Regions from separate parts of the Cobetia sp. 2AS genome, predicted to be linked through region 3. Evidence: predicted binding sites of a transcription regulator. Region 3 holds the regulator's gene; each other region holds the start of a gene.
What was found. Region 3 encodes PhoB, which activates phosphate uptake and scavenging genes when phosphate is short. Its sites were predicted from a motif close to TGTCATANNNNTGTCANA; they were not measured.
Positions count from the first base shown of each region.

Region 1: the regulator PhoB is predicted to act here: its motif matches at 4,660-4,677, upstream of QD356_RS03885 (putative 2-aminoethylphosphonate ABC transporter substrate-binding protein).
Region 2: the regulator PhoB is predicted to act here: its motif matches at 3,842-3,859, upstream of ugpB (sn-glycerol-3-phosphate ABC transporter substrate-binding protein UgpB).
Region 4: the regulator PhoB is predicted to act here: its motif matches at 3,860-3,877, upstream of phbB (acetoacetyl-CoA reductase).

Region 1 is NZ_JARWKQ010000001.1:911,669-918,848, forward strand. It holds gene QD356_RS03850 (DUF3304 domain-containing protein) at 1-477, shown strand, start outside; gene QD356_RS03855 (hypothetical protein) at 474-800, shown strand; partial or broken gene QD356_RS03860 (IS5/IS1182 family transposase) at 872-1,056, shown strand; gene QD356_RS03865 (SUMF1/EgtB/PvdO family nonheme iron enzyme) at 1,210-2,133, opposite strand; gene QD356_RS03870 (PAAR domain-containing protein) at 2,346-2,624, shown strand; gene QD356_RS03875 (antibiotic biosynthesis monooxygenase) at 2,922-3,554, shown strand; gene QD356_RS03880 (UTRA domain-containing protein) at 3,888-4,601, shown strand; gene QD356_RS03885 (putative 2-aminoethylphosphonate ABC transporter substrate-binding protein) at 4,747-5,793, shown strand; gene QD356_RS03890 (putative 2-aminoethylphosphonate ABC transporter ATP-binding protein) at 5,856-7,079, shown strand; gene QD356_RS03895 (putative 2-aminoethylphosphonate ABC transporter permease subunit) at 7,076-7,180, shown strand, end outside.
Region 2 is NZ_JARWKQ010000001.1:57,458-64,637, reverse strand. It holds gene betA (choline dehydrogenase) at 1-47, shown strand, start outside; gene QD356_RS00275 (acyl-CoA dehydrogenase) at 445-2,913, shown strand; gene QD356_RS00270 (hypothetical protein) at 3,055-3,642, opposite strand; gene ugpB (sn-glycerol-3-phosphate ABC transporter substrate-binding protein UgpB) at 4,008-5,378, shown strand; gene ugpA (sn-glycerol-3-phosphate ABC transporter permease UgpA) at 5,579-6,454, shown strand; gene ugpE (sn-glycerol-3-phosphate ABC transporter permease UgpE) at 6,454-7,180, shown strand, end outside.
Region 3 is NZ_JARWKQ010000005.1:82,370-89,549, reverse strand. It holds gene pstA (phosphate ABC transporter permease PstA) at 1-801, shown strand, start outside; gene pstB (phosphate ABC transporter ATP-binding protein PstB) at 798-1,643, shown strand; gene phoU (phosphate signaling complex protein PhoU) at 1,863-2,588, shown strand; gene cysZ (sulfate transporter CysZ) at 2,785-3,513, shown strand; gene phoR (phosphate regulon sensor histidine kinase PhoR) at 3,716-5,038, opposite strand; gene phoB (phosphate regulon transcriptional regulator PhoB) at 5,046-5,735, opposite strand; gene ubiA (4-hydroxybenzoate octaprenyltransferase) at 5,959-6,849, opposite strand; gene QD356_RS13655 (chorismate lyase) at 6,917-7,180, opposite strand, start outside.
Region 4 is NZ_JARWKQ010000010.1:26,701-33,880, reverse strand. It holds gene QD356_RS17485 (PatB family C-S lyase) at 1-909, shown strand, start outside; gene QD356_RS17480 (tetratricopeptide repeat protein) at 1,540-2,505, opposite strand; gene QD356_RS17475 (EVE domain-containing protein) at 2,640-3,119, opposite strand; tRNA gene QD356_RS17470 (tRNA-Met) at 3,305-3,381, opposite strand; tRNA gene QD356_RS17465 (tRNA-Met) at 3,425-3,501, opposite strand; tRNA gene QD356_RS17460 (tRNA-Met) at 3,555-3,631, opposite strand; gene phbB (acetoacetyl-CoA reductase) at 4,002-4,748, shown strand; gene QD356_RS17450 (DUF349 domain-containing protein) at 4,907-7,180, opposite strand, start outside.

The DNA of each region.
Region 1 (7,180 bases), on a different contig from region 3:
GAAGACCTAAAAAAACGGGAAGCCGCTGGTAATGTAACTGAAACATTCAATGTATCCGTTCCAAAGTATCAGACACCTGCAGCAGGAACATTGTGGGTACAGTTCATGCCCGACAAAGGAATAAAGGTTGTGGTAAGTGATTTATCGCCGGATCATGAAGATTATCCCGGAGATGTAAAAGGGTGGCCTGTGCCTTCAGATGAATACCGCCGACAAAAGATAAATCAAGAGATTAAATTTTTAGAAAGCAGTAAAAACAATCAGCAAGAAGATCTAAATGAATTAGAAAGAAACTCCGGCACGGTTCTAAAAAGTTATTGGAATGTTTTTAGTGATATTATGCATATGGCTAAAGAGATAAAAGGTTTCTCAGATTATCAAGATCCGGGATTTAATGACTTCTTGAAAAGCTATTTAAAAGCAGGTATTGCTAGAGACGATAGAAAAATAGATATTTATAGGAGGTCTAGACCATGAGTGCAAAACTGGCATCTAATGTAGAAAGCTCGAGTCATGACCCTAGTTATTTCGATAGTTTCTTTTCCAAGGGAGAGGTAAGACGCATAAAAACGTATGAAAATAGACATATTAGCAATCCATTGCAATCCTGCCATACTAATCTATTTATAGGTTCTTTTTTTGATGGTACTGGTAATAACTATGAAGCAGATCTCGCCAAAGGAGATAAAAGTCAATCAAATGTCGCCAGGCTCTATAGCGTTTATCCAGGGTTAAGTGTACCTGGTGTATTACCCCTCGAAACGGAGTGGATTCCCGTTGCTGTATCGCGGCCAAGCTAGGCGGCATCAAGAAGATGAAATAGAGCCCGATGATAGAACTGCTGCTGAAGGTCGAGCTAACCAAGGCCACACATCCGTTCCACGTCATCAAGAACCTATACGGCTACCGGAAGGTTCGCTACAAGGGGCTGACCAAGAACTAGGCGCAGCTATGTAGCCTGTTCGGGCTGGCTAATCTAGTGCTGGCGACGCAACGCGATGCGAAGGACGCGTTGACAGAGTCAGTGCGTCTTGCATCTCCCTATCAGCCGGATAATCTGACTGGTAGGAAAATAGGCCACCATTACAGGTCAGAACGCGACCGCTGTTGCGGTTGAAACACCATTCTGCGGTCGAATGAACTTGAGACTCCAAGCCGATACAGTACTCGTTAAGGAAGATCAGGTTTGATTCGCTCAGCACGATATTCTTATTTGGGTATAGATATACATCTGAATGTGTGTTCTGCTAGAGGTAGACTCTTTTTGCTGCCGTCTGTAGCTACAAACTCCCCATTTGCTTTTGAGCTCCTACGATTAAAAGTGAACATAGCTGTAGGGCCTTCACCAAAACCTCCACCTCGCTCGACTTTTTCACTACCACTATTAGGGCCTTGGGGGTTAAGCTGTGGTGAGTTTTTATAGTAACCTTCACTGTACCAGTCATTTGTCCATTCGAATCCGTTGAGCCCCATTTGATAAATGCCTAAAGGGTTCGGTGGTATCGCTTTTATTTTGCTAGGAGATAATGAAGAATTAGCTGGAGTGCTATTTTTAATTTCTTCACGTGTAGGTATATTAACACCTCTCTCAAAAGAGCCATCATTTGTTGCAAAAATATAAAATTGACCTCTTGAGCGCGCAGCAAACTCCCACTGTGCTTCCGTAGGTAATTTATAGGTGCTGTCAGTATTAGCAGAAAGCCAAAAGCAATAGTCATTGGCTTGGTGCCACGTGACTCCCGCTGGAACATTAGGAGCTCTATATTTTTTCTCAATGCCACTGTTGTTTATAGTTTGTTTTCCAGTGGCTAACGTATAGGTATCAAAATCATCATAAGATACTTGAGTCGTAGAAATAGAATAACTATCGAGAGTCACTGTATGTAATGGCTTGTTGTCTTTGTGAACGGAGTAAGGTAGGCCATTGGTCCCCTCATCAATAGGCCCAAAATCGCCCATTTGGAAGGTACCACCTTTGACAGAAATCATATTGTCTTCAGTTTTTTTGATAAGAGCCGCGATTTTTTCCTGATCGGAGGTAGTAAGTTCCTCGCTATTGGACTTAGATTCATTGCAGCCTGAGAGTAGCAAAAGTGATATTGCTAAGATAAAAGTGGAAGATGAATTGCTCACTATATTTCTCAGTTAGTTAAATTTGTTCGTGATATGTTATCATTTTTTTATTCATTAGTAAATGTGGAGCTATAAATGAATGGCCATTTCATGGTGGTCAATGTTTATTCTTATACAGTTGATCTTTGAAGATAAAGTCTTAATTATCGCAGTTGTTCTTGATTCAGTGATAGAATTTTATAAAGCGTTGTATTACTAGCTAGGAGATAAGCATGTTCAGTTCCGGAGATGGCGTCATCGTACTCGGGGATAGCACGACACATGGCGGCAAGGTGGTGTCTGCCCAGTCCAACTATCTGCTGGAGGGCAAGCCGGTGGCAGTGGTGGGGGACATGGTGACGTGCCCCAAGGATGGCCACAGCACCTGCAGCATCATCGAGGGGCATCCCACCATCAGCTTGAATGGCAAGCCGGTAGCGTTTCATGGCTGCCATACGGCATGTGGGGCGGCGTTGATCTCTGCGGCAAGTGGCAAGCACGGCCTGGGATGAGGGTGTGAGCTTGCCCATGTGGTATCTGTATTCGATGATCCCGTAGCCTTGGCTGCGGGATTTTTCGTTCTGGATCTGCGTGAGTGCCGCGGGCTCATGTTTCAAGCGCCGCATTGCTGTGGAGGGGGCTAAATTCACGTTCAAGGTTTCATTGAAAGTCTTTCTCCGTGCCGCGGGTTTTTCAGCCAGGCAGCGAAAGATAGTGTCAGTCACTTCCCAAGACAGAGCTGCTGCCACGTGACGCAGCAGGTCTTGCCGTTGGGCCGATGACAACCATTGACTATAAGGGGCATCTCCATGCTCACCTTGATCGTGAAATTTGACGTCAAGCCCGAACAACTCGATACCTTCAAGCAGGCCTTGGCTGACAACAAGCTGGGCTCAGCGGCTGAACCGGGGATGCTGGAAATGCGTTTCTTCGCGGCCAAGGATTCTCCCACCACCATCTTCGCCTACGAGCGCTGGGCAAGCACCGAAGCGCATCAGGCACATGTGAATCAGCCCTACGCGCAAGCCCTGCTGAAACTGGCTGACACGGCGTTGGCATCGCCATTCGAGGTGATGCCCTTGAACGATACTGACCCGGCGCCATTGCATGAGACGAACCCCAGGCACGTGCAGCCGGAAGATGAGGTATTTAGTATCTTCTTCATCTTCAAGATCAAGGAAGAATATCGCGCTCGGTTGCTGCAACAATTCACCACGCATGTGGCGAAGACGCGCAGTGAGGAGCCGGGCAATCTCGTGTTTGATCTGTATACCATCGACGGGCAGGACGACACGCTGGTGATATACGAGCATTGGCGCACGGAGTCAGACCTGTGGGACATTCACTTCCAGCAGCCCTATGCCATCGAGACAGGCAAGCTGTTGGAGCAGGCCATGGTCGGGGACATGCAGCAGTACCTGAATATCGTCAGCGAGTTCTGAGTTCTCCGCCGCTCATTCGTTTCCTGTTTGCCCATTCAATGCGCGGCCCTTAGAGGCTGCGCATTGTGCGTTCACCCCCCTTGAACATCAGCGTGCCATCCCACCGCCCTCCACGCCTGTGAGCTCAACCAGGCGGCTGTCATGAAATCCTGCAGCGCCACCTGCACGTAAGCTGGCAGGCCAGTGCGAGTCACGCGAATGTGATAGTTTCTGGAGCATCCAGCCGTTTGGCGGCGCAGAGTCCCGGGCATTTTCTTCGCCGGCGGGGCAAGCGGCGCCGTGTTATTACCCGGTAGTGGCAACCCTCTTCATCTTTGGTCAGGACTCCCCGTCATGAGTGATGCGTATTACCTCCACCTTACCGATCGCCTGCGCGAACAGCTGAAGGACCCTGATGCCTTTGAAGAGGGGCGATTGCCTTCTGAACGCGTGCTGGCCGAGCGCTTTGACACCACGCGCGTGACGTTGCGTCAGGCGTTGGGGCAGCTGGAGGGGGAAGGGCGCATTCATCGCAGCAATCGGCGTGGGTGGTTCGTGTCGCCGCCGCGGCTGGATTACGACCCCACGCGTGACTCCGGCTTCAATGACTATGTGACGGCGCAGGGGCGGCGCCCACGCACGGAAGTGCTGCTGACCGATCTTCAGGCCCACCCACCGGCTGCGCAAGCGCTTGGCCTGGCGGCCCAGACACCGCTCTATCTTATTCGCCGCCGGCGTTTCGTGGATGAGCGCGCCGTGCTCAGCGAGTCGATGTGGGTGGTGCCGGAGCGCGCCCCGGGACTGCTCGAGGAGGGCCAGTTCGGGGTGTCACTGTGGGCGGAGCTGCGCGGGCGCTACGGCCTGACGCTGGCCCACCGTGAGCTGCGCTTCTACTCCGAGTCGCTGGGGGAGCAGGCCGCCCGGGAGCTGGGAGTCGCCATGGGCAGCCCCGGTCTGACCGTACGTCGCGCTACCTTCGATGAGCAGCATCGTCCCATCGGCTATGACGAAGAGCGCTGGCTGCACAACGCGCTGTGCATCACCGTCACGCTCAAGAACAAGCCCTGAGCCAGCGCTGCAGGGACACTATATGAGGTAACACTGTTTCACTGGGGTTTCAACTGACTGTCACGGGGGTGTCATTCGGCCCGCCCATACTCTTGGTATATACCAGATGGCGAGAGCCATTCATTCCAAGCGTTGGAGAGTCCCGATGTCCTTCTTGACCCGTTCCTTCCTCACCCGTTCCTTGCTGGCCAGTGCCGTTGGTCTGGTCGTTTCCCTCAATGCCCAGGCGGCCACCGAGCTCACCGTCTATACCGCGGTGGAGTCCGATGATCTGCAGAAATATGCCGAGCGCTTCCAGCAGGCGCACCCGGATATCGACATCAAATGGGTACGCGACTCCACGGGCGTGATCACCGCACGATTGCTTGCCGAGAAGGACAACCCGCAGGCGGATGTGGTGTGGGGCCTGGCCGCGACCAGCCTGCTGGTGCTCGAGAAGGAAGGCATGCTGTCGCGTTATGCCCCCAAGGGAGTCGAGGCGCTGGATACCAAGTTCGTCGACCCCGCCTACCGTGATGGCCAGGACCCGTCCTGGGTCGGGATGGACGCCTGGGTCGCCTCGCTCTGCTACAACACCGTCGAAGGTGAGCGACTGGGAGTGCCCAAGCCGACGTCCTGGGAAGACCTCACGCGTCCCGAGTTCAAGGGCCACGTGATCATGCCCAACCCGAGTTCTTCCGGTACCGGTTATCTGGATGTCGCCAGCTGGTTGCAGCTGTGGGGTGACGAGGGCGGCTGGGAGTACATGGACCGCCTGCACGACAACATTGCCCGCTACACCCACTCAGGCTCCGCGCCCTGCAACCTGGCCGGTTCCGGCGAGGCCGTGGTCGGGGTGTCCTTCGCCTTCCGAGGCGCGCGCCTCAAGGCACAGGGCGCACCGGTGGACCTGGTCTTCCCCGAGGAAGGGCTGGGCTGGGACATGGAAGCCGCGGCGATCATGAAGGGCACCGACAAGCGTGAGGCGGCGCAGACGCTGATGGATTGGGCTGTGTCCAAGCCGGCCAATGAACTCTACAACGAAGGCTATGCGGTCGTGGCCTATCCGGGGGTGGCCAAGCCGATCGAGCATTATCCGGCCAATATCACCGAGATGATGATCGAGGCTGACTTTGCCAAGGCGGCCAACCAGCGGGATGCAGTGCTCGCCGAATGGCAGCGCCGTTACGACGGCAAGTCCGACAGTCAGTAAGTCACGCCCAGCCACCTTCGTCATTGCCCCGGCGCCTTGCGCCGGGGTCGGGAGTTTCTCGCATGTCTCTTGTGACCGCACCCCCGCGTCATCACGCCTCGCGTCAAGCGCCGCCATCGACTGCCGGCGCCTCGCCGCGCGCGGTATCCGCCCCTGCAGCCCGGGCGCCTGCGCGTGACGCAGCGCCTCAGGCACTCACCACGCGTTCTGCGTCGTCAGACAGCATTCACCTCAAGATCAGCGGCCTCACCAAGCGCTATGGCCAGTTCACGGCCCTGAGCGAGATCGACCTTGCGATCCGCGAAGGCGAGTTCGTGTGCTTCCTCGGCCCCTCCGGCTGTGGCAAGACCACCTTGCTGCGCGCCATCGCCGGGCTTGCGCCGCAGAGCGAAGGCACCATCCACCAGCGCGGCCAGGACATCTCGCGACTGCCGCCGCAGGCGCGCGACTTCGGCATCGTCTTCCAGTCCTATGCGCTGTTCCCCAATCTCACCGTGTTCGACAACGTGGCCTATGGGCTGCGCAATCGGCGCGATGCGCGTGATGCGATGCGTCGTCGCGTGACGGAGCTGCTCACCCTGGTGGACCTGGCCGGCAGTGAAGGCAAGTATCCGGCGGCCCTGTCCGGGGGCCAGCAGCAACGCGTGGCACTGGCGCGGGCGCTGGCGACCGAGCCGGGGCTGCTGTTGCTCGATGAGCCGCTTTCAGCACTGGATGCGCGCGTACGCCTGCATCTGCGCAGTCAGATCAAGGCACTGCAGGCACGGCTGGGCGTCACCACCATCATGGTGACCCACGACCAGGAAGAGGCCCTGGCCATGGCGGACCGCATCGTGGTGATGAACCATGGTGTGATCGAGCAGATCGGCACTCCCGCCGAGATCTACCGTCAGCCGGCGAGCGCCTTCGTGGCCGAATTCATCGGCAGCATGAACTTCCTGCAATGCTGTCCCGAAAACGCCAGTACTTTGCGTCTGGGGCAGCAGCGACTGGAATGCGCGGCGCATGATCTGGAAGGCCTGGATCAGGCGCGTCTGGCCATTCGCCCGGAAGCCGTCTCGTTGTGCGCAGTGGGTGAGGGGTTGTCGGCGCAGGTGGATCACGTCGAGTTTCTCGGCGCCTTCCTGCGTATCACTCTGACGCTTGAGGGCTGTGGGCAGACACTGTCGGCGGATGTGGCGCTCAAGGACAGTGAGTCACTGGGCGTGCGGGTCGGTGCCCGGGTGGGTGTGCGTCTGCCGTCCGAGGCGATCCGCCTGTATCCGCTGGTGGAGGCGCAGGCATGATGGCGCGCGCATTGCCCTTGCCGGGTCGGCTGTCAGGCGAGTCCGGCTTGCGTCTGTTGATGTTGCTGCTGGCCCTGGCGCTGCTGGTCATCGGGCTGCTG
Region 2 (7,180 bases), on a different contig from region 3:
AGAAGCCCGCCAAGCGCAAGATCGACTCCGCTCCGATCAATGGCTGAGCACTGGTCAATGGCTAAGCACTGATGAATGGCTAAGCACTGATCAATGACTGAGCACTGATCAACGCCAGAGCCCGTGCGAGTCAACGCCTGAGACAGGTAGTCTGACCTCACGCACGCAAGCGCTATCGATCGACCAAGGCCCCGCATTGCGGGGCCTTTTTCATGCCTGTCAGACAGCTTTCACTCACCCCGGTCTGGCGCTCGCCGACCGCCTCCCCCGGACGACTGCCCTTTTCGAGAATGAATCCGCACACCTTAGACCTTGGACGTACTGCAGGGTCGGGCAACATGGGATACGCTGAAGAGAATTCAAACAACTGTTCTAAACGCATGGCTGCTACGCTGTAGAAACGCCATGCAAAGACACCATCCATCGCCACCCGGAGATCCTGCCATGACGCAGCTCATCCTCATCCTTGTCGCCGTTGCCGGTCTGTTGGCCGTCATGGCACGCGAAGCCGGGGCCCTCGCGGCCATCGGCGTTCTCGCCATCATCGGTATCGTCGGCCTGGCGGTCGACGCGTCGGTGCTGGGTTGCCTGCTGCTGATCGGCGCGGCACTGGTCGCGGTGTGTGGCCTGCCGGCTCTGCGCAGCAAGTGGCTCAGCCCGCGTCTGTTCGCGATGTTCAAGAAGGTCTCCCCCAAGGTCTCGGACACCGAGAAGGTGGCGCTGGAAGCCGGCACCGTGTTCTGGGACGCCGAGCTCTTTTCCGGCAAGCCGCAGTGGGACACCCTGACCGCACAGCGCAATGACGGCATCTCCAGCGAAGAGCAGGCCTTCATCGATGATCAATGCTCTGTCGCCTGCGGCATGACCAACAGCTGGGAGATCGCGCGTGAGCGTGCCGATCTGCCCGAAGCGCTGTGGGAATTTCTCAAGCGCGAGAAGTTCTTCGGCATGATCATTCCCAAGGAATATGGCGGCCTGGGCTTCTCGGCCAAGGCGCAATCACTGGTGCTGCAGAAGCTGGCGGTCAACGAGACACTGATGGTCACCGTCGGCGTGCCCAACTCCCTCGGCCCGGGCGAGCTGCTGCTCAAGTACGGCAGCGAAGAACAGAAGAACTACTACCTGCCACGTCTGGCCGATGGCCGCGAGATTCCGTGTTTCGGTCTGACCGGCCCGCGTGCCGGCAGTGACGCGACCTCCATCCCGGACACCGGCATCGTGTGTCGCGGCATGCATGACGGCGAGGAAGTCGTCGGTATTCGCCTGAACTTCGAGAAGCGCTGGATCACCCTGGCGCCGGTCGCCACCGTGGTCGGCCTGGCCTTCCGCATGTTCGACCCCGAGCACCTGCTGGGCGACGTGGAAGACATCGGTATCACCTGTGCCCTGATTCCGCGCGACACCGACGGCATGGACATCGGCCGTCGTCACCACCCGATCGGCGCGCCGTTCATGAATGGCCCGATCTTCGGCAAGGACGTCTTCATTCCGCTCAGCTACCTGATCGGTGGCGAGCAGATGGCCGGCCAGGGCTGGAAGATGCTGGTCGAGTGTCTGTCGGTGGGTCGCTGCATCACTCTGCCGTCCGGCTCCGCGGGCATCTCGCGCTACGCACTGGGCTGGAGCGCCGGCTTTGCGCGCATCCGTCGTCAGTTCAATCTGCCGGTGGCCGAGATGGAAGGCGTGCAGGAGCCGCTGGCACGCATGGCCGCGATGAACTACATCAGCCAGGCGTCGGTGCTGCACACCGCCAACATGATCGACAACGGCCACAAGCCGGCGGTGCCCTCCGCCATCCTCAAGAGCCAGCTGACCGAGATGGCCCGCTCGCTGCTGGCCGACGGCATGGACATCCACGGCGGACGCGGCGTGACGCTTGGCCCGCGCAACTACATCGGCGTGGCCTACGCCGGCACCCCGGTCTCGATCACGGTGGAAGGCGCCAACATCATGACCCGCAACCTGATGATCTTCGGTCAGGGCGCGATCCGCTGCCATCCTTACGTGCTGGAGGAGCTGGCCGCCAAGGACGCCGATGACCTGAATGCCTTCGACAAGGCCTTCTTCCGCCATGCCGGCCTGATCTTCGGCAACGCGGCACGCGCCTTCACCCAGAGCTTCGGCATCGGCGGCAAGGCCACCGGCTTCGACGCCGTCGCCACGCCCTACGCCAGCCACATCAACCGCTTCAGCGCCGCCTTCTCGCTGTCCGCCGATGCGGCCATGGCAAGCCTCGGCTCCAGCCTCAAGGCGCGCGAGATGCTGTCGGCACGCCTGGGCGACGTGCTCTCCAACCTCTACCTGGCGTCACTGACGCTCAAGCAGTGGCACGAATCCGAGGCCTGCGAACACGAAGAGGCGCTGTTCCACTACAGCATGCAATGGCTGTTGCACCGCGCGGAAAAGGCACTGGATGAGCTGTTCGCCAACCTGCCCAACCGTGCGCTGGGCACTGCCTTGCGCGTGATCGCCCTGCCGCGTGGCCGTCAGTTCGCCATGCCCAAGGACAGCCTGACCCGCGAGATCGCCCGCGCCGTCTCCACCGACACTGCACTGCGTGCCAAGCTGACCGACAACACCTGGGACGCGCAGGACGGAGGCCAGCAGGACAACGCCCTCGCCCGCTACAACGCGCTGCTCAAGGACTACCCGCGCGCCGAGCCGATCTACAAGGCGCTGGCCAAGGCCTACCACAAGGGCGAGATTCCGGCCGACGCACTGTCACCGGAAGCGCGTATCGAAGCGGCGGTCGAGGCAGGCATCCTGTCCGCCGAGGATGGCGACTTCATGCGCGTCTTCGAAGCCGAGGTACTCGACATGCTGACCGTCGACCACTTCGAATTCGACGCCTTCGTGCGCAAGCCGATGGCGAGTGACGGCACCGCCTCCAACCCGCAGCAGGACGCCGCCTGATGACTGGCCGACGCCCGCTTGATCGACGCCCACCTGATCGATACAGGAATTGATCGCCGATCGCAGAACCACAAAGGCCCCGCTCACTGAGCGGGGCCTTTGTCTTGGCAGAGCATGTCATTCGCTTGCGTCATCTCATCCTCAGATATGACGCGCGAAGTGCTCCAGGTCACGCACGAAGGCGTTCTTGTAGGTCTCGAAGTCCTTCGGGCGCGCCTTGAAGGAGCGTTTGATGCGCTCGCGGTCCAGGCGCAGCGGCGCGTCGAGGGCCGCCAGGTTGCCGACACGCGCCGCCGGATTCATGCCGACCAGCTCGCGCGGTTGATCGCCTTCGGCCTCGGCCTCCAGCCAGTCGCTGATGCCGGCGCGACGCAGCACACTGACCAGTGAGCTGTCGGTGATGCGCACCTGCAGGCGGCCGTGATCGGACAGCTGGGAGACCAGCGCGATGCCGTGGTCGTGACCGCGATGCACCGTCGGCGTCGCCCACAGCGCCAGATTCAGGCCACATGCGTTCTCGTCGAGTACCAGCAGCGCGGCAGAGTGGATGCGCTCGGCATCGTCGACCAGCGCGAACAGGCGCGCCATCTCATTCTCGAACCACACCCCACGCACGCCGGCGTAACTCACCAGCGCATCCAGACCACCCTCGCGGCCATGGACTTCGGCGCACAGCATCGCCAGACAGGCATCACGTCGGGCACCGGCACTCACTTCAACCACTTTCATCGCGTTCTCCGCCACAGGCATTTTCAGCGCGCAAGACTAGCACACTCGCTCGCCGGCCGCTTATTCCGGACTTGAGTTACCCCCGGCGCCTCGCTTGCCAGTATGAGCCGAGCTGGCGGCGCCACACACTCGCTGCTCATTCACAAACTCAGTCACAAATTCAGCCATAAGCTCAGCCTCGCTCGAATGAACATCTTCCTGTCACAAAGTTGTAAGGCGGGCGCTATAGAGTCGTCTACGCTTTTCGGACGATCATCAAAAGAACAAGAAAATGTTCACTTGATCGTCGCCATCGATCGTCAGCGGCCAGCGTCCTTCTTCTTTGTTGCGGAAGCTGGCCAGGGGAACCTCTCAGGAGTTTGACCATGCGCCGCCCGACTCATCATGCAAGCACCCGCACGACTGCCACCGCGACTCGTCGCCTCGCCAGCCTCGCGCTGGCCATCGGTTTCGCCTCCGCCTCCGCCAGTGCCCTCGCCGCCACCGAGGTGGAGTGGTGGCACGCCATGGGGGGCGGACTCGGCAAGAAGGTCGACGAGATCGCGGCCGACTTCAATGCCAGCCAGGACGACTACGTCGTCAAGCCGGTCTTCAAGGGCAACTACTCCGAGACCATGACCTCCGCCATCGCCGCCTTCCGCGCCGGCAAGGGCCCGGACATCGTGCAGATCTTCGAGGTCGGCACCGCCACCATGATGAGCGCCAAGGGCGCGATCGTCCCGGTGCATCAGCTGATGGCAGACTTCGCGCCGCAGGAAGGCACCGCCTTCGATCCGAACGCCTACCTGTCTGCCGTCACCGGCTATTACACCGACACCGACGGCAAGATGCTGTCGATGCCGTTCAACTCCTCCACGCCGGTGACCTACTACAACAAGGACGTGCTGGCCAAGGCGGGCGTCGACTCCCTCCCGCAGACCTGGCAGGAAATGGGCGCCGCGCTCAAGAAGGTCGTCGATTCCGGCGCCGCCAGCTGTGGCCTGACCACCACCTGGCCGTCCTGGGTGATGCTGGAGAACTTCTCGGCGCGCAATGACGTGCCCTTCGCCAGCCAGGCCAATGGATTCGCCGGCACCGATACCCGCCTTGAATTCAACACGACCGCCGTGGTCGACCACATTCAGCGTCTCGATGACTGGCAGGCCGACAAGCGCTTCGTGTTCGGCGGTCGCTTCGATGACGCGGCGCCCAAGTTCTATTCCGGCGAGTGCGCGATGATGATGGGCTCTTCCGCCAGCTATGCCGGCGTCAAGGAAAGCGCCAAGGGCTTCGAGTTCGGCGTGGCACCGCTGCCCTATGACAGCGACGTGATCGAGACGCCGCAGAACTCCATCATCGGTGGCGCCTCGCTGTGGGTGCTGTCCGGTCACAGCGATGAGGAATACCAGGGCGTCGCCAAGTTCTTCCAGTACCTCTCCAAGCCTGAAGTGCAGGCCGACTGGCACCAGTTCACCGGCTATCTGCCGATCACCACTGCCGCGGCAGAGCTGACGCGCGAACAGGGCTTCTACGCCGAGAACCCGGGCACTGACGTCGCCATCACCCAGATGACCTCCGCGACGCCGACCGAGAACTCCAAGGGCCTGCGCCTGGGCAACATGGTGCAGATTCGTGACGTGATCAATGAAGAGCTGGAGAAGATCTTCTCCGGCAAGGAAAGCGTGCAGGACGGTCTCGACAACGCCGTCAAGCGCGGCGACTCGCTGCTCGAGAAGTTCGAACGCGCCAACGGCTGATCATCGCCACACCGGAGGCGGGCCCATGCCGGGCTCGCCCTCCCGCTATTTTCTCCAGCCAGAGAAGGGAAAGCGCATCCGACATCCGGTGTCCTTTCCCTTCTCTCACGGCTTGATGGCGCAGGAGCGGCCGAGGTTTGCCGACTCCGTGCTACCGACGGAACCACCCAGTCCCTCCTTGCTTGCGAGACCCCTGCTGCATGGCCCATTTCAATCGACACCCCATCACGCCCTGGATACTGCTGGCGCCTCAGCTGCTGATCGTGGCCGTGTTCTTCTTCTGGCCGGCCTACCAGGCCATCGAACAGGCCTTCTATGTCGAGGATGCCTTCGGGCTCTCACGGGAATTCACCGGGCTGAGCAACTTCGTCAGCGTGCTGAGCGAGCCGGAATATCTCACGACACTATGGACGACCACCTATTTCTCCTTTGCGGTAGCCTTCGGCGCCATGGCATTGGCGCTGGGGCTGGCCGTACTAGCGGACCGCGTGCTGCGCGGCGCACACGCCTACAAGACCCTGCTGATCTGGCCCTACGCCGTGGCGCCCGCCGTGGCCGGGGTTCTATGGCTGTTCCTGTTCGACCCGACGCTGGGCATTCTGCCGGAGCTGCTGTCCGCCATCGGCATCGACTGGAATCACAAGCTCAATGGAGATCAGGCCATGTTGCTGGTGGTGCTGGCCTCGATCTGGAAGCAGATGAGCTACAACTTCGTGTTCTTCCTCGCCGGTCTGCAGGCGATACCCAAGAGCCTGCTGGAAGCGGCCGCGATGGACCGCGCCGGCCCCTGGCGGCGTTTCTGGACCATCACCTTCCCGCTGCTCTCGCCGACCAGCTTCTTCCTGCTGGTGATGAACGTGGTCTACGCCTTCTTCGAGACCTTCGGCACCATCGATGCCACCACCCAGGGCGGTCCGGCCGGCTCGACGCGCACCCTGGTCTACAAGGTCTATGAAGATGGTTTCGTCGGGCAGGACCTGGGCTCGAGTGCTGCCCAGTCCGTGCTGTTGATGGTCATCGTCGGCGTGCTGACGCTGATCCAGTTCAAGTATGTCGAGAAGAAGGTGCAGTACTGATGCGCTACAACCGCCCCGGGCTTGATATCGCAAGCCATGCCCTGCTGATCGTCGGCTGCGCACTGTTCTTCCTGCCGGTCTGGATCGCCTTCAGCGCCAGTACTCACGAGATGGGTGACCTCTACTCCAACGTCGCCCCCGTCTGGATCGGCGAGGCTGGCCTGGACAACTACCGCCAGCTGCTGGCAGACCCGGTCAGCAGTCTCGGCGCCGACGTGATGACCCTGCTGTTCAACTCGATGCTGATGGCACTGGGCATCGCCATCGGCAAGATCATCATCTCGGTGCTGGCCGCCTACGCGATCGTCTTCTTCGAGTTCCGCTTCCGCAAGCTGTGCTTCTGGCTGATCTTCATCACCCTGATGCTGCCGGTGGAGGTGCGAATCCTGCCGACCTTCAAGGTGGTGGCCGACCTCAACATGCTGGACAGCTACGCCGGCCTGATCCTGCCGCTGATCGCCAGCGCCACCGCGACCTTCCTGCTGCGTCAGTTCTACCTGACCATTCCGGCGGAACTGGTCGAGGCCGCGCGCATAGATGGCGCCGGGCCGTGGCGCTTTCTCAAGGACATCCTGCTGCCGCTGTCGAAGACCAATATCGCGGCACTGTTCGTGATCATGTTCATCTACGGCTGGAATCAGTATCTGTGGCCGCTGTTGATCACCACCGATGCCGACTACCTGACCATCGTCGTCAGCCTCAAGCGCATGCTGACCACCGGTGATG
Region 3 (7,180 bases):
GACTTCGTGGCCGGCGCGCCTACCGAGGGCTTCGGTGGCGTCTGGCCCGCCATCTTCGGCACAGTGCTGATGGTGGTACTGATGTCGATCATGGTGATGCCCTTCGGCGTGATGGCGGCGCTCTATCTGCACGAGGTGGCTCATCAGGGGCGCCTGACGCGCCTGACGCGCATCGCGCTGCGCAACCTGGCCGGGGTGCCCTCCATCGTCTATGGCGTATTCGGTCTCGGTTTCTTCGTCTATGGGCTGGGCGCCGGAATTGACGAGCTGTTCTACTCCGAGCGGCTGCCGACGCCGACCTTCGGGACCGGTGGCATTCTGTGGGCCTCGCTGACGCTGGCCCTGCTGACCTTGCCGGTGGTGATCGTCGCCACGGAAGAGGGGCTGGCGCGCGTGCCGCGTCGTCTGCGCGAAGGCGCGCTGGCGCTGGGGGCGACACGCCTGGAAACGCTCAAGCGCGTGGTGATTCCGGCGGCCTCGCCGGCGCTGATGACGGGGCTGATTCTGGCCGTGGCGCGTGCGGCGGGTGAAGTCGCGCCGCTGATGCTGGTCGGAGTGGTCAAGCTGGCCCCGGACCTGCCGCTGGATGACAGCTTCCCGTGGCTGCATCTGGACCGCAAATTCATGCATCTGGGGCATCAGGTCTATGATCTGGCCTTCCAGAGCAGCGACGCCTTCAGCAGTCGGCCGCTGGTCTACGCGACCGCGCTGGTGCTGGTGGTCGTGATTCTATGCCTCAATCTGAGTGCCATTCGCCTGCGTCACATGCTGGCACAACGTTACAAGGGAGCCACCGAATGAGGCGTGACTCTGAACAGCCCAAGCCTCAGTTGTTTCTTCAGGAGACGCCTGCGCGGCCGGCAGAGGACATCTGCCTGGAAACCCGCCACCTGAGCCTCGATTATCAGGCACGTGTCGGCAAGGAGAACCAGACACGCCGCGCCCTGGAGGATGTCAGTCTGCAGATCGCGCGCAAGCGCGTGACGGCCTTCATCGGCCCTTCCGGCTGCGGCAAGTCGAGTCTGTTGCGTACCTTCAATCGCATGACCGATCTCGACGAACAGTCACGTCTTTCCGGCAAGGTGCTGCTCGAGGGCGAGGACATTCATGCGCGCGGCGTGGACGTGCCGATGCTGCGCCGCCGGATCGGCATGGTCTTCCAGACGCCCAATCCCTTTCCGATGTCGGTCTACGAGAACGTGGCCTTCGGGCTGCGGCTGGTCGGCGAGAATGACAAGCGCCACCTCGATGACAAGGTCGAATCCTGCCTGCGCTCCGCGGCGCTGTGGGAAGAGGTGAAGGACCGTCTGCACGACAGCGCGCTGGGGCTCTCGGGTGGCCAGCAACAGCGGCTGGTGATCGCGCGGACGCTGGCGGTCGAGCCGGAGGTGCTGCTGCTGGATGAACCGGCCTCGGCGCTGGACCCCATCTCGACGCTCAAGATCGAGGAGCTGATCCGTTCGCTGCGCTCGCGCCTGACACTGATCATCGTCACGCACAACATGCAGCAGGCCGCGCGGGTGTCGGATGATACCGCCTTCCTGCATGAGGGCCGCCTGGTGGAATTCGCCCCGACGGATCAGCTGTTCACCAACCCGCGGCGCCGCCAGACGGAAGACTACATCACGGGGCGTTTCGGTTAGCGCTCTCAGGCGCGAGCGTGTAGCCAAGTAGCCTTTTCGCCCTGATATTGCTGACGATGGCGGCCAGATAGCGCCTTTGCGCCATGGGTGAAACATAACTGCAATCAAGTGTCGGCATGCTGAGGGGGAGCCCGCTGTGTCAGTCAGTAGTGGGCCATACTTGTCACGTCATTCATGTCACGCCCCCTGACTCGGTGGGCGACTTTCCGGGAGAGGGAAATGGATATCACCAGCGATTCGCACGGCAAGCATATCTCAGAGCAGTTCAATCACGAGCTGGATGCACTGAAGACACACCTGCTGGCCATGGGCGGACTGGTAGAGAAGCAGCTGCAGGATGCCGTCACGGCATTGCTGGAAGGCGACAGTGAAACCGCCACGCGGGTGCGCGACAACGACAAGGCTGTCAACGACATGCAGCTCAAGATCGATGACGAGTGCACCCGGGTGCTGGCCCGCCGTCAGCCGGCGGCCTCCGACCTGCGCCTGGTGCTGGCCGTCATCCGCGCCACCTCCGATCTCGAGCGTATCGGTGATGAATCGAGCAAGATCGCACGCAACGCCATCTCGCTGGTCGAGAACGGCCAGAGCCCGCGCGGCATGGTCGAGGTGCGTCATCTCAGCCAGCACGTGCGCAGCATGGTGCGTGACTCCCTGACGGCCTTCGCGCGCTTCGATACCGACCTTGCCCTCAAGGTACTGCGTGAAGACGCCTCGGTGGATCTGGAATATCAGAGCGCGATGCGCTCGCTGATGACCTTCATGATGGAAGACGCGCGCCAGATCACGCCGGTGCTCAACGTGATGTGGATTCTGCGTGCGCTGGAGCGTATCGGTGACCACGCCGACAACCTGGCCGAGTACGTCATCTTCCTGGTCAAGGGCGTGGACGTGCGTCACACCGATACCCATGACCTGAAGCCGCAGGACCTGGACAAGAAGTGAGCTGACGCGCTTCCCTGCCCCTGTGTCGCCTCTTTCGCCCCGCACCTGCCCACCGGCAGGTCGCGGGGCGATTGCGTCGTGGGAGCGCGAGCGGTGTCAGGCGGCCGACAGCTGCGCCGCGCAGGCGGGAGTGCTAGGGTGTGGCTCCGGCCAGCCCGCTGGCTGGCCGGTTCTTTTGAGATGACGAGGACGTCGCATGATTGATGCCGTATCGGCGCTGGTCCGCGGGACCCGCATGGTCTATACCCCCGGGCTGCGCCGCTTCGTATTCGTACCGCTGGCGATCAACCTGGTGCTCTACAGCATCACGCTGTGGGTGTTGTTCAACCAGTTCGGTGGCTGGATCGATTACTGGATGCTCAAGGTACCGACGTGGCTGGACTGGCTCAGCTGGTTGATCTGGCCGGTGCTGGTAGTGAGTCTGTTGCTGGTGGTGTTCTTCACCTTCAGCCTGGTGACCAATCTGATCGCCGCGCCCTTCTACGGCATTCTGGCCGAGAAGGTCGAGCATCGTCTGGATGGCACCCTGATCGACGATGACCGTGGCCTGATGAAGATCGGCGTCGACTCGCTGGGGCGTGAAATGGCCAAGCTGGGCTACTTCATCCCACGCATGATCGCGCTGTTCATCATCGGCTTCATTCCGGGCCTGAACCTGCTCTCACCGCTGTTGTGGGGACTGTTCTCGGCCTGGAGCATGTCGATCCAGTACCTCGACTACCCGATGGACAACCATCAGGTCAGCTTCGGTGACATGAAGCAGCGCCTCAAGGCGCGCTGGTGGCCCTCACTGACCTTCGGCGCCGCGGTGTTCGTCATGACGCTGGTGCCGCTGGCCAATCTGCTGTTCATCCCGGGCGCCGTCGCCGGGGCGGTATTGATGTGGCAGAGCCACTACCGTCAGTTGCCGGCGCCGCGTCGTTGAGACAGCCTGTCGCAGAGCTGGCTTGTCGCTGAACTGATTCGTCGCTGAACTGACTCGTCGCTAGGTTGGCACGTCGCTGAAATAGCCGCAGCGTCGTCTGATTGACCAAACGAAACGCCCCGCAGTCGCCTCCTGTCGAGGTGGCTGCGGGGCGTTCTGCGTTGGGCTGGCGTCCGGGTCAGATCATCACTGATTCAGCCCATCACTGGGCTAGCGCACTGCTGGCCTGGGGAGCGCTCGCCTGACAGGCGCGCTCGTCGGGGAAGTGACAGCGGAAGCGCGCACCCTCGCCGGGGTGGCTGTCGATCTCCAGATGGCCCTGATGGCGAATCAGCACATGCTTGACGATGGCAAGCCCGAGGCCGGTGCCTCCCGTGGCGGTGCTGCGGCCCTTGTCGATGCGGTAGAAGCGCTCGGTCAGGCGCGGCAGGTGCACCGGGTCGATGCCATCCCCATCATCTTCCACCTCGACCAGCAGGCCCTGGTCATCCGCCTTCCAGCGCAGGGTGATATGGCAGTCTTCGGGGGTGTAGCGCACCGCATTGAAGACCAGATTCGAGATCGCGCTGCGCAGTTCCTGCTCCTCACCGCGCAGTGACAGGCTGGCATCGGCCTCGATGGAGAAGGTGTGGCGCCCCTGGGACAGGCCTTCGGCGTCGTCGCGGATATGGCCGAGCAGGGCGCTCATGTCGATGCAGCGACCATTGTCGGACAGCTCGTCGGTTTCCAGGCGTGACAGGGTCAGCAGGTCCTCGACCAGATGCTGCATGCGGTCGGTCTGGCTCTGCATCTGGCCCAGTCCACGCTGCCAGCGCGGTGGCAGGTCATCGGCGTAATCGGAGTAGGTCTCGAGATAGCCGGCCAGTACCGTCAGCGGCGTGCGCAGCTCATGGGAGACATTGGCCACGAAGTCGCGGCGCATCTCTTCCAGGCGATAGAGGCGGGTGACGTCACGCAGCATGACCAGACGCTCGTTGTCACCGAACAGGGTGATGGAGATCTGCAGCGTCAGGTTGTCAGACAGCGGCGACTGGAGTGTCAGCGGCTCGCGGTAGGCCAGCCGGTTGAAGTAGTCGATGAAGACGGGGTCACGCAGATAGTTGGTGATGTGCTGGCCGCGGTCGTGGCTGGCCTTGAGACCGACCAGCTGCTCGGCAGCGCTGTTCCACCATTCCATGTCACCGTGGTTGTCCAGCATCACCAGGCCGTCGCGCATGGCCTCGGAGGATTCCTGGATACGGTTGAGGATGCTGCGCAGTCGCTCCTGAGCCTGTCGCTGGCCCTTCTGGTAGCGGTAGAGACGATCGAGCAGGTCTCCCCAGACGCCATCGCCGGGCGGCGGCTCTTCATGGGGATTGGTGATCAGCCAGGTGTAGAGGCTCTTCAAGTGCTTGAGATGGACGAACAGATACAGCGAAAGGCCCAGCGCCAGGCCCCAGCCCAGATGGCCCAGCAGGCCACCGATCAGGCCGAAGCCACCGGCAAGGTAGCCGAGGCGCCATAGCTCGTTGGTCCAATAGCGCATGAATCCCTCAGGCCTGAGCGCTGAAGCGGTAACCGGTGCCGCGGACGGTCTGGATCAGATGCTGATGGCCTGTGCCCAGCGCCTTGCGCAGGCGACGGATGTGCACGTCCACGGTGCGCTCCTCGACATAGACGTTGCCGCCCCATACCTGATCGAGCAGCTGGCTGCGCGTGTAGGCGCGCTCCTGATGCGTCATGAAGAACTGCAGCAGGCGATATTCGGTCGGGCCGACATCCAGCGAGTTGCCGTGGGCGGTGACGCGGTGGCTGGCCGGGTCGAGCATCAGGCCTTCGACTTCCACCGCCTCCTCGACCCCCTTGGGAGTGGTGCGACGCAGCACGGCCTTGAGACGGGCGACCAGCTCGCGCGGCGAGAAGGGCTTGGTGATGTAGTCGTCGGCACCGGCTTCCAGGCCTTGAATCTTGTTGTCTTCCTCGCCCTTGGCGGTCAACAGGATGATCGGCAGCTCCGAGGTGGTCTCGTCACGCTTGAGACGCCGCGCGAGCTCCAGGCCACTGGTGCCCGGCATCATCCAGTCCAGCAACAGCAGATCGGGCTTTTCATCGACGACGATGGCGTGGGCGTCCTGGGCATTGTCTGCCTCCAGCACGCGGTAATCCGCCATTTCGAGGGCAACGGCGATCATCTCGCGAATCGAGGATTCATCGTCGACAATCAGTACGGTCTTGGAGCTCATCGCTAGATCCCATGCAGCAGTCGGCGCACGCGCCAGAATGACAAGTCGATGACGATTACAACCCGCTTATATGACAACGAGATGACAACTGCCAGCATGGCAGCTTGCACCCAAGCCTGCCAGCCGCCTTGGAGGCGCGGCAGGCAGGCATGAACCGTGGGCTGGGGAGCAACAGAGGGCAGGGGTCGCTTTAAATTAAATAATACTAATGTTTATGCAGGAGTCAGCTCATCGGCCAGGTCGCCAGGGCGATACCGGCGAAGATCAGCAGACCCGTCCAATGATTGTTCAGGAAGGCCTGGAAGCAGGGCGCACGCTCACGCTCACGGATCAGACGTTGCTGCCAGACGAAGGTGACGGCGGCGGCAGCCAGCCCCAGCCAGTAGAAGATGCCCAGCGCCAAGTGCAGGCCGATGCCGATCAACACCACCAGCATGCCCAGCTGCAACAGGCCGATCATCAGCTTGTCGGCACGCCCGAACAGCACGGCGGTGGACTTGATGCCCACCTTGAGGTCGTCGTTGCGATCGACCATCGCGTAGGCGGTGTCGTAGGCCACCGTCCACATCAGGTTGGCCGCGAACAGCCACCAGCCGTAGGTCGGTACCTCCTCCAGCGTCGCGGCGAAGGCCATCGGAATCGCCCAGCCGAAGGCGGCGCCCAGCACTACCTGAGGCAGATGATGGAAGCGCTTCATGAACGGATAGCTGGCCGCTAGCAGCACGGCGACGATCGACAGCAGCACCGTGGTCAGGTTGGTGAAGCACACCAGCACGAAGGCGGCCGCGACCAGCCCCCCGAACAGCGTCAGCGCCTCGCGTTCCGAGATGCGACCCGAGGTCAGCGGCCGATCACGCGTGCGCTCGACATGCTTGTCCCAATGGCGGTCGGCGTAGTCGTTGATGACGCAGCCGGCGGCGCGCATCAGATAGACCCCGGCGATGAAGATCAGCAGGGTCGTGCGCTCGGGAATGCCATCTGCCGCCAGCCACAGTGCCCACAGGGTCGGCCACATCAGCAGCCAGGTGCCGATGGGGCGGTCCAGCCGTGTCAGGGCGAGGTAGTCGGCCAGTCTGGAAGGACGCGAAGCGGCGGAAGTGGATGACGCGGTCATCGGGGCTCCTGGGCGGGTGGTAGTGGGCAAGGGAAGAGAGGGAAACGAGGCCAGTCGGCCGCAAGGCTCAGGCCAGCTGCAGCGCGTGCTGGAAGGCCGGTGTGAAGCCCTCCTGCACCAGCACCTTGAAGCGACCATGCGAGAACATCGAGCGGCGCATCCACAGGCTGGTGGTGCGGGCCAGCGGCCTGGGGCTCGAAAGCACCAGCGGGGCGCGGCTGACATCGATGGCGCTGCGGGTCAGGTCGGGCTGGCGAAACAGCCAATGGCCCAGCGAGCGCTCGCCCAGCGTCGAGAGGCGATGACCGTGGGCCAGGTCCAGCGCCGCCAG
Region 4 (7,180 bases), on a different contig from region 3:
GACGCCATCGTCTGGCTGCCGGGCGTGGTGCCGGCCTTGCACCTGGCCAGTCTGGCATTGACCTCTCCCGGCGCGGGCGTGGTCACGACGACCCCGATCTACCCGCCCTTCCTCAAGGTGGCCCAGAAGACCGGGCGACTGGCGCAGATGGCACCGCTGGCAGAGCCCGAGACGCAAGGCGGCCCTTGGCGTCTGGATCTGGAGGCGCTGGAAGCGGCCATCACGCCCGAGACCGAGCTGCTGCTATGGTGCCACCCGCACAATCCTACCGGCCGCGTCTGGCGCGAGGAAGAGCTCGAGGCGCTGGCGGAGCTGGTCGAGCGTCACGATCTGCTGGTGGTCTCCGATGAGCTGCATGCTGATCTGGTGGTGGACCCGACGGCCCGCCATATCCCGCTGGCCAGCCTGAACGAGCGACTGGCGGCGCGCTGCGTGACCCTGTGGGCGCCCTCCAAGACCTTCAACACCGCTGGGCTTACGTTCGCCTGCGCGGTGATCACCGATCCCAAGCTGCGTGCACGCTTCACCGGCGCCGCCAATGGCTTGATGCCCGATACCAATGTGCTGGGCATGGCCGCGACCGAAGCGGCGTGGCGCGAGGGTGAACCGTGGCGTCAGGAGTTGCTGAACGTGCTGCGTGACAATCTCGATCTGCTGGAAAGCCACGTGGCACGTTGGGACGGCGTCAGCATGTCGCGCCCGCAGGCCACCTATCTGGCCTGGCTGGATATGCGCAAGGCAGGGCTCGGGGAATCTCCGCAGCAGACCTTGCTCGAGGAATGCGATGTCGCGCTGTCGGATGGCGCAGACTTCGGCTGGCCGGGCTTCGTGCGCTTGAACTACGGCACCACGCGCGTGCAGCTGGAGAAGGCGCTGCAGCAGATGGATGAGCGCCTGCAGAAAGGCTGAGGTTGGCGAAGGGATCGCGGGGGCGAGCGAAGCGGCCGAGAAGGGGAGTCGACAGGGCCGGAGTTGATCTGGGTCAGCCTGCGGCGTTTCGTTGGCAGCTATCGCTCATTGCAAACTTGAATTGAGAATCATTATCGTCAACTCTGAAGTCAGGCCGCTCATCGGGAGGGGCTTGTCATCAGGAGATGCGACGATGAGACATGAGGTGGCAGAGACGCCGCGACAAGGGCGGCCAGCAAGCAGGGATGCAGGCGTGACGGCCTGTCGGGAATGGTGTTGTCAGGGCGGGAGCCTGCGCCTGGCGCGTTCGTCGCCGCCATCTTCCCGCTGCCGTGCGCCCGCGGCGTCATCTGCCACCCCGTCTGCGCCAGACGCCGTGAAGTCTGCGGGCCAGGAACTAGAGGTGGACTTTCCGCCCAGCGTGCGCGAATCGCGTGCTCGCCCCTCGCTTCTCAAGGGCTGGAGCCGTCGTTAGCCCTTGAATCGGCGCGACGGCTGGCCCTCAATGACAAGGCCCCGCTTCCTTTACCGGAGGCGGGGCCTTGTCGTCTGCGTGGCGTGATCAACTCATTGATACGGTCAGCGCACCAGCACGATCAGCGCACCAGCACGATCAGTACATCAGCACGATCAGTACATCAGAGCGAACAGTTGGCGACGGAAGCGCACGGTCAGCTCATGGGTCGCGCCGAGGGCGTCGAAGACACGCAGCAGCGTCTTGCGTGCCAGATCATCGCCGTACTGGCGATCGGTCTTCACCAGGCTGATCAGGGCATCCAGCGCCAGCTCGTAATGGCCATCCGCCAGGTCACGCATGGCGCGCTGGTAGCGGGCTTCGCTGTCGTCCCGCTCGATCATCGCCTGCACCTCTTCGGGAGAGGGAGCCTCGGCGATGAAGTCGATGCGCGCACGTACGCCACGCGCCTGCGCGCCGTCACGGTCTTCCGGCTTGAGGGAGTCCAGCAGCTGACGGGCCTCTTCACCATTGCCTTCGGCGACCAGCACCGAGGCGAGGTGGATGCGGTATTCCGGTGTCTCGGGGGATTCCTGCGCCAGCTGCTGATACAGCGCCTTGGCGGTGACGAGGTCGCCGCTTTCCAGTGCAGTGGCCGCCTGCTCCGCGAGGCTGGGACCTGCTCCTGCCGCCGGCTGGACCTTGTGCTGCTCGAGGAACTGGCGAATCTCGGCTTCCGGACGTGCGCCGGTGAAGTTGCCTGCCAGACCGCCCTGGATGACCAGCTTGACGTCCGGCACCGAGCGCACGCCCAGCTGAGCGGCGATGTCCTGCTGTTCCTCGGCGTTCAGCTTGGCCAGGATGAAGCCGCCTGCATATTCACGTGCCAGCTTCTCGAGGATCGGCGTCAGGACGAGGCAGTGCTCGCTCTGCGGCGACCAGCAATCCAGCAGTACCGGCACTTGCTGTGAGGCTTCCAGCACCTGCTGAAGATTGCTCATGTCCACATCGATGATGTAGGTGTTGGCGTCTTCTGCCTGGCGCGGTGCACTGGCGGCACCGCCGCCGACCACCCCTTGTGGCTGGGCGGCGGTGGTGTCATTGCCGGTCAGTGGCTGGCCGGTATTGGGATCGATGATCATGGTGCATGCCCCGAAATTCTGTCTGCGATTCAAGGCTCGCGCGCGAGCCGGTTGGCCTGATGATGCGGCCCGTCGCAGTGGAGTTCAAGGCGCTGCCGGACACTTCCTCGCGCGAGCGTCCCGGGCGCGTCGGTTCACGGCAGCAGGGTGTCGCCGGCCAGGCTGGCGATGCAGGCGGCTTCGCTCTCGCTGAGCGGCATCACGGACAGGCGTGCGCGGCGCACCAGGTGGCTATCCGCCAGCTCGGGCCGGGCCTTCAGGCGCGCGATGGGCAGGGTGGTGCGCAGCGGGCGAAGATAGCTCAGACGCGGGGCGACCCAGCGCGGAGGCTTGTCGGCATCGATATCCGCCACCTGACGTGGGTCGAAGCCCTTGTGCTCGGGGTCACTGGCCGTCGGGTCGGGCAGGGCGAGTTCGCTGACGACGGCCAGTCCGACCACCGCAGGCACCTTGCAGCTGGAGTGCTGGATGAGCACGACATCACCGAGCTGCATCTCACGCAGGAAGTTGCGCGCCTGATAGTTGCGCACGCCATCCCAGAGCGCCGGTGATTCGCGGCGCAGGTCATCCAGCGAGAAGGCATCGGGTTCGGTCTTGACCAGCCAGTGGCGCATGCAGGCACTCCCTTGGGACTTACGTGATGAGTGTGAAGGGGCCAGGTGTGGAGAGGCCCGGTGTGGATAGGCCCGGTGTGGATAGGGGTAGCCAGGCCCGTGAACCGGCTTCCACGCCATCATCGCACAGGAATTTCACGCATACGAAAAAGGCCTGATGCATGGCATCAGGCCTTTCGAATTCTTGGTAGCGGGGACCGGATTTGAACCGATGACCTTCGGGTTATGAGCCCGACGAGCTACCAGACTGCTCCACCCCGCAACACTGGGTACTGCCTTTGCTCCAACTCTGACGCATCAGAGGTTGGTAGCGGGAACCGGATTTGAACCGATGACCTTCGGGTTATGAGCCCGACGAGCTACCAGACTGCTCCATCCCGCAACATCACGTTGGTGTCTGACAGGCAATTACCTTGATAGGCAACGACTTGTCAGTGGTAGCGGGGACCGGATTTGAACCGATGACCTTCGGGTTATGAGCCCGACGAGCTACCAGACTGCTCCACCCCGCATCAACGTGGGGCGTAGTATAAGGATATACAGTGCTGCGTCAACCGTTATCCCGTAATTGACGCAAACTTCTCGTGTCCGGTGAGTCGTCACCAGCCCGTCTGCGCCTCTTGAGCGATTATCGGCATCTTGTGTGAGAGATCTGCTACATACATTCCCGCTGCATCCTGTCCATACTGAGGAGGACGCGCCTCGCACAGGCGGATGGCAGGCGTCACAGAGTGCACGATTGTCATCAGGCTGTTAGAGACGCGGGTCATTGTTGTCGTTGCAGGCATTCTCGTTTTCTCAGGGCGGGGGTGTCCGTAGATTCGCCAAGCTGTGCCCAAGCCAAGGACACAGGACGTTCCAGGATTAGGGAGACACAATAAGATGACACAAACAGCACCCGTCGCATGGGTTACCGGTGGTACCGGTGGCATTGGTTCCGCTATCTGCCGCGAGCTGGCGAACCAGGGGTATCAGGTAATTGCGGGTTACAGGAACAAGGAAAAGGCAGAGGGGTGGCTGTCGGAACAGCGCGCTGCCGGGTTCGAGAACATCGCACTGTCCGGCATCGAGCTGGACAACTTCGAAGCCTGTCAGGCAGGCGTCAACGAAATCCGCGAGCGCTTCGGCCCGATCGCGGTTCTGGTCAACTGCGCCGGCATCACGCGTGATACCTCCATGCGCAAGATGAGCTATGAGCAGTGGCGCGAAGTCATCAACTGCAACCTCGACAGCGTCTTCAACACCTGCCGTGCCGTCATCAATGACATGCTGGAGCACAAGTACGGCCGCATCGTGAACATCTCCTCCATCAATGGCCGCAAGGGCCAGTTCGGCCAGGTCAACTACTCGGCCGCCAAGGCGGGCATGCATGGTCTGACCATGGCGCTGGCGCAGGAAACCGCGACCAAGGGCATTACCGTCAACACCCTGTCGCCGGGCTACATCGCCACCGACATGATCATGAAGATCCCCGAAGAGATCCGTGAATCGATCCGCGAGACCATCCCGGTCAAGCGTTATGGTCAGCCGGACGAGATTGCACGTGCGGTCGCCTTCCTGGCCGACGAGAAATCCGGCTTCATCACCGGTGCCAACCTGGATATCAATGGCGGCCAGTTCATGGGCTGATGCTCTGCGCTAGCGCTAGCGCGAGCCAGTGCAGGGTTGGCACCCGGCCCCGCCTGGCGAGAGAATGAAAAAGCCCCCGTCTCTATCGAGGCGGGGGCTTTTCGTTGCCATGACTTCAGTCTTGCGAGCGCGTCGTCACCAGCTCAAGAGCACTGACTTCAGTGATTGAACAGCGCATCGAAGCGCGGCAGTTCGGTCTGCCAGGCGTCCCAGTCCAGCGGACCGTTGGCGAGCAGCGCATCCAGCACCTCATCCAGCTCTTCTTCACGTTCCATGCGCTCACCCAGCTGCTGGTTGATGCGCGCGACCTGCACGGTCAGGCGGCGTGATTCATCTTCGCTGCCCAGCGGGGCCTCGAACAGAATGGCCAGGTGGACACGCAGCTCGGCCAGGCGCTCGTTGGCGGCGCTGCAGTTGCTCGGCAGGGCCTGGCGCATCTGGTTGCGCGCCGCATTGGCCTGACGGCTGTTGTCATCGAAGGCCGAGGTGTTCGGCAGCTCGACATCCTGCACGTCGCCGTTGCGCGCGCTGGCATCCGCCACGGCGTGCTGTTCGAGCAGATCACGCCACTGCTGCCATTCCTCACGCAGTTGCAGGGCGTGCAGTTCATCCAGACGCTGCTCGCGACGCTTGAGAATGCCGGTCCAGCGACGACGCATGCCGTCGCCCCGCTTGCCGCGCGGCAGCGGGCCGAGGGTGTCGGCTTCCTTCAGGGCGTCATCGAGCAGGGCGGCGTCTTCCAGTGTCTCCGGCTCCCAGCTGTCGAGGCGTTCGATCAGCGCCTGCCACTGATCCAGACGTGCCTGCTCGCGGCTGTCGCGGTCTTCGCGGTCCTGGTCACGCGCGGCGAAGATGCGGTCGCACGCCGCGCGGAAGGCGGCCCACAGGCGTTGCTCTTCGCCCTTGGGCGCGCGGCCCATCTCGCGCCAGCGGCTCTGCAGTGCCTTGGCCTGTTCGGCGCGGGCACGTGCCGGCGAGTCCTCATTGGCCAGTGCCTCGACGGCGTCGACCAGTGCCTGCTTGGCGGCGGCGATCTGGCCCGCGCGGCTGTCGATCAGCCCCTGCAGTGCCGTCAGTGCCTCACCGAATCGATGCGACAGCTGGCGACCGGGGCCTGCGGGCACCGGCGTGTGGCGACGCCATTCCTCACGGGCGCGATCGCGGATTTGGCGCAGGGAGTCGGGGTCGGCATCGTCCATGGCGTGGCCGTTGAGCGATTCGAGCTGCTCGCAGAGCGCTTCGCGCATGGCCAGATTGTGTTCACGCAGCTGCTTGCGCGATTCGCGGTAATCCCGCAGGCGCAGCTTGATGGCGTCAGAGGCGGTGCGGAAGGCCTGGCTGGCATCGCGGCTGGCGGCCGCATCACCCAGCTCGCGCCATTGCTGAATCAGCTGCTGGTGCTGGCGGTCGCGCTGCTCATCGCTGATGTCATCACGCTCGCTCAGGGTGGTGATGGCCTCGAGCAGCTGCTCGCGCTTGGGCGCCGCGACGAAGTTCTGCCAGTCACGGAGTTCCGCGACCCGCGCGCCCAGCTGGCGCAGGCGGGTCTGGCGGGCATTGTCGAGCTGGCCTTCGGTGCGATCGCGCAGTGAGCGATGCAGGCGGCTGGCCGGCTTGAGCTTGCCGGCATCGAGATCCGCTTCCAGGCGTGCCAGTTCGGCATCCAGTGCGTCCAGATCCAGGCTCGCCTTGCCGTCGGCCGCGCGGGAGGCGTCGGCTGACTCGGCGTCTTGTGCAGGGCTGCCATCGAGCGCGTCCTGCTCTTGCGCTGCCTCTGTCGGCTCTTCCGGCTGCGCCGCGCTGATCGCCTGACGCACCGCGCTCAGGCTGGCGGTCTGCGGCAGACCCGCAGGCCAGGCCACTTCGCTTTCCAGACGACGCAGCTGGTCGATGTCATTGTCGACCAGCGCGGCATCCAGCTCGCCCTGGCACAGCTGATGGCGATGCCAGGCATCGAGGGCGTCCTGCAGCTGCTGTTGCAGGCGCTGCTGACGTTCGAGCAGTTCGGCCGGGGCCGAGAACTGGTCGGTCAACTCGCGCCAGCGTTCTCCCTGCAGACGGCGCTGGGCCTGCAGGCTGGCGAAGTCGTGGTCATTGACGCAGTCGCGGCTGTAGAGGTCTTCCCGCGCCTGATCCACGGCGCTGAGAATCTCTTCCAGGTGCGTGTTGAGGTTGGCGCTCAGGCGCTCATGGGCGCGAATGGCTTCCTCGCGGGCCTCATGGTCGCTGATGACCTTGTGCGCCTGCTGGCGCGCCTCTTCGAAGCGCTGTTGAATCTCGTAGTCCGCGGCCGGCAGACGCTCCCACTCGCGCAGCAGCGAGCGGTAACGCGAGGGCACGCTGTCTTCCCACGCCTGACGCGGCAGCTTCTCCATCTGGCGCAGCAGGTTGTCGCGGCTGGCGGCCAGCGCGTCGGCCTGCTGGGCATCGGC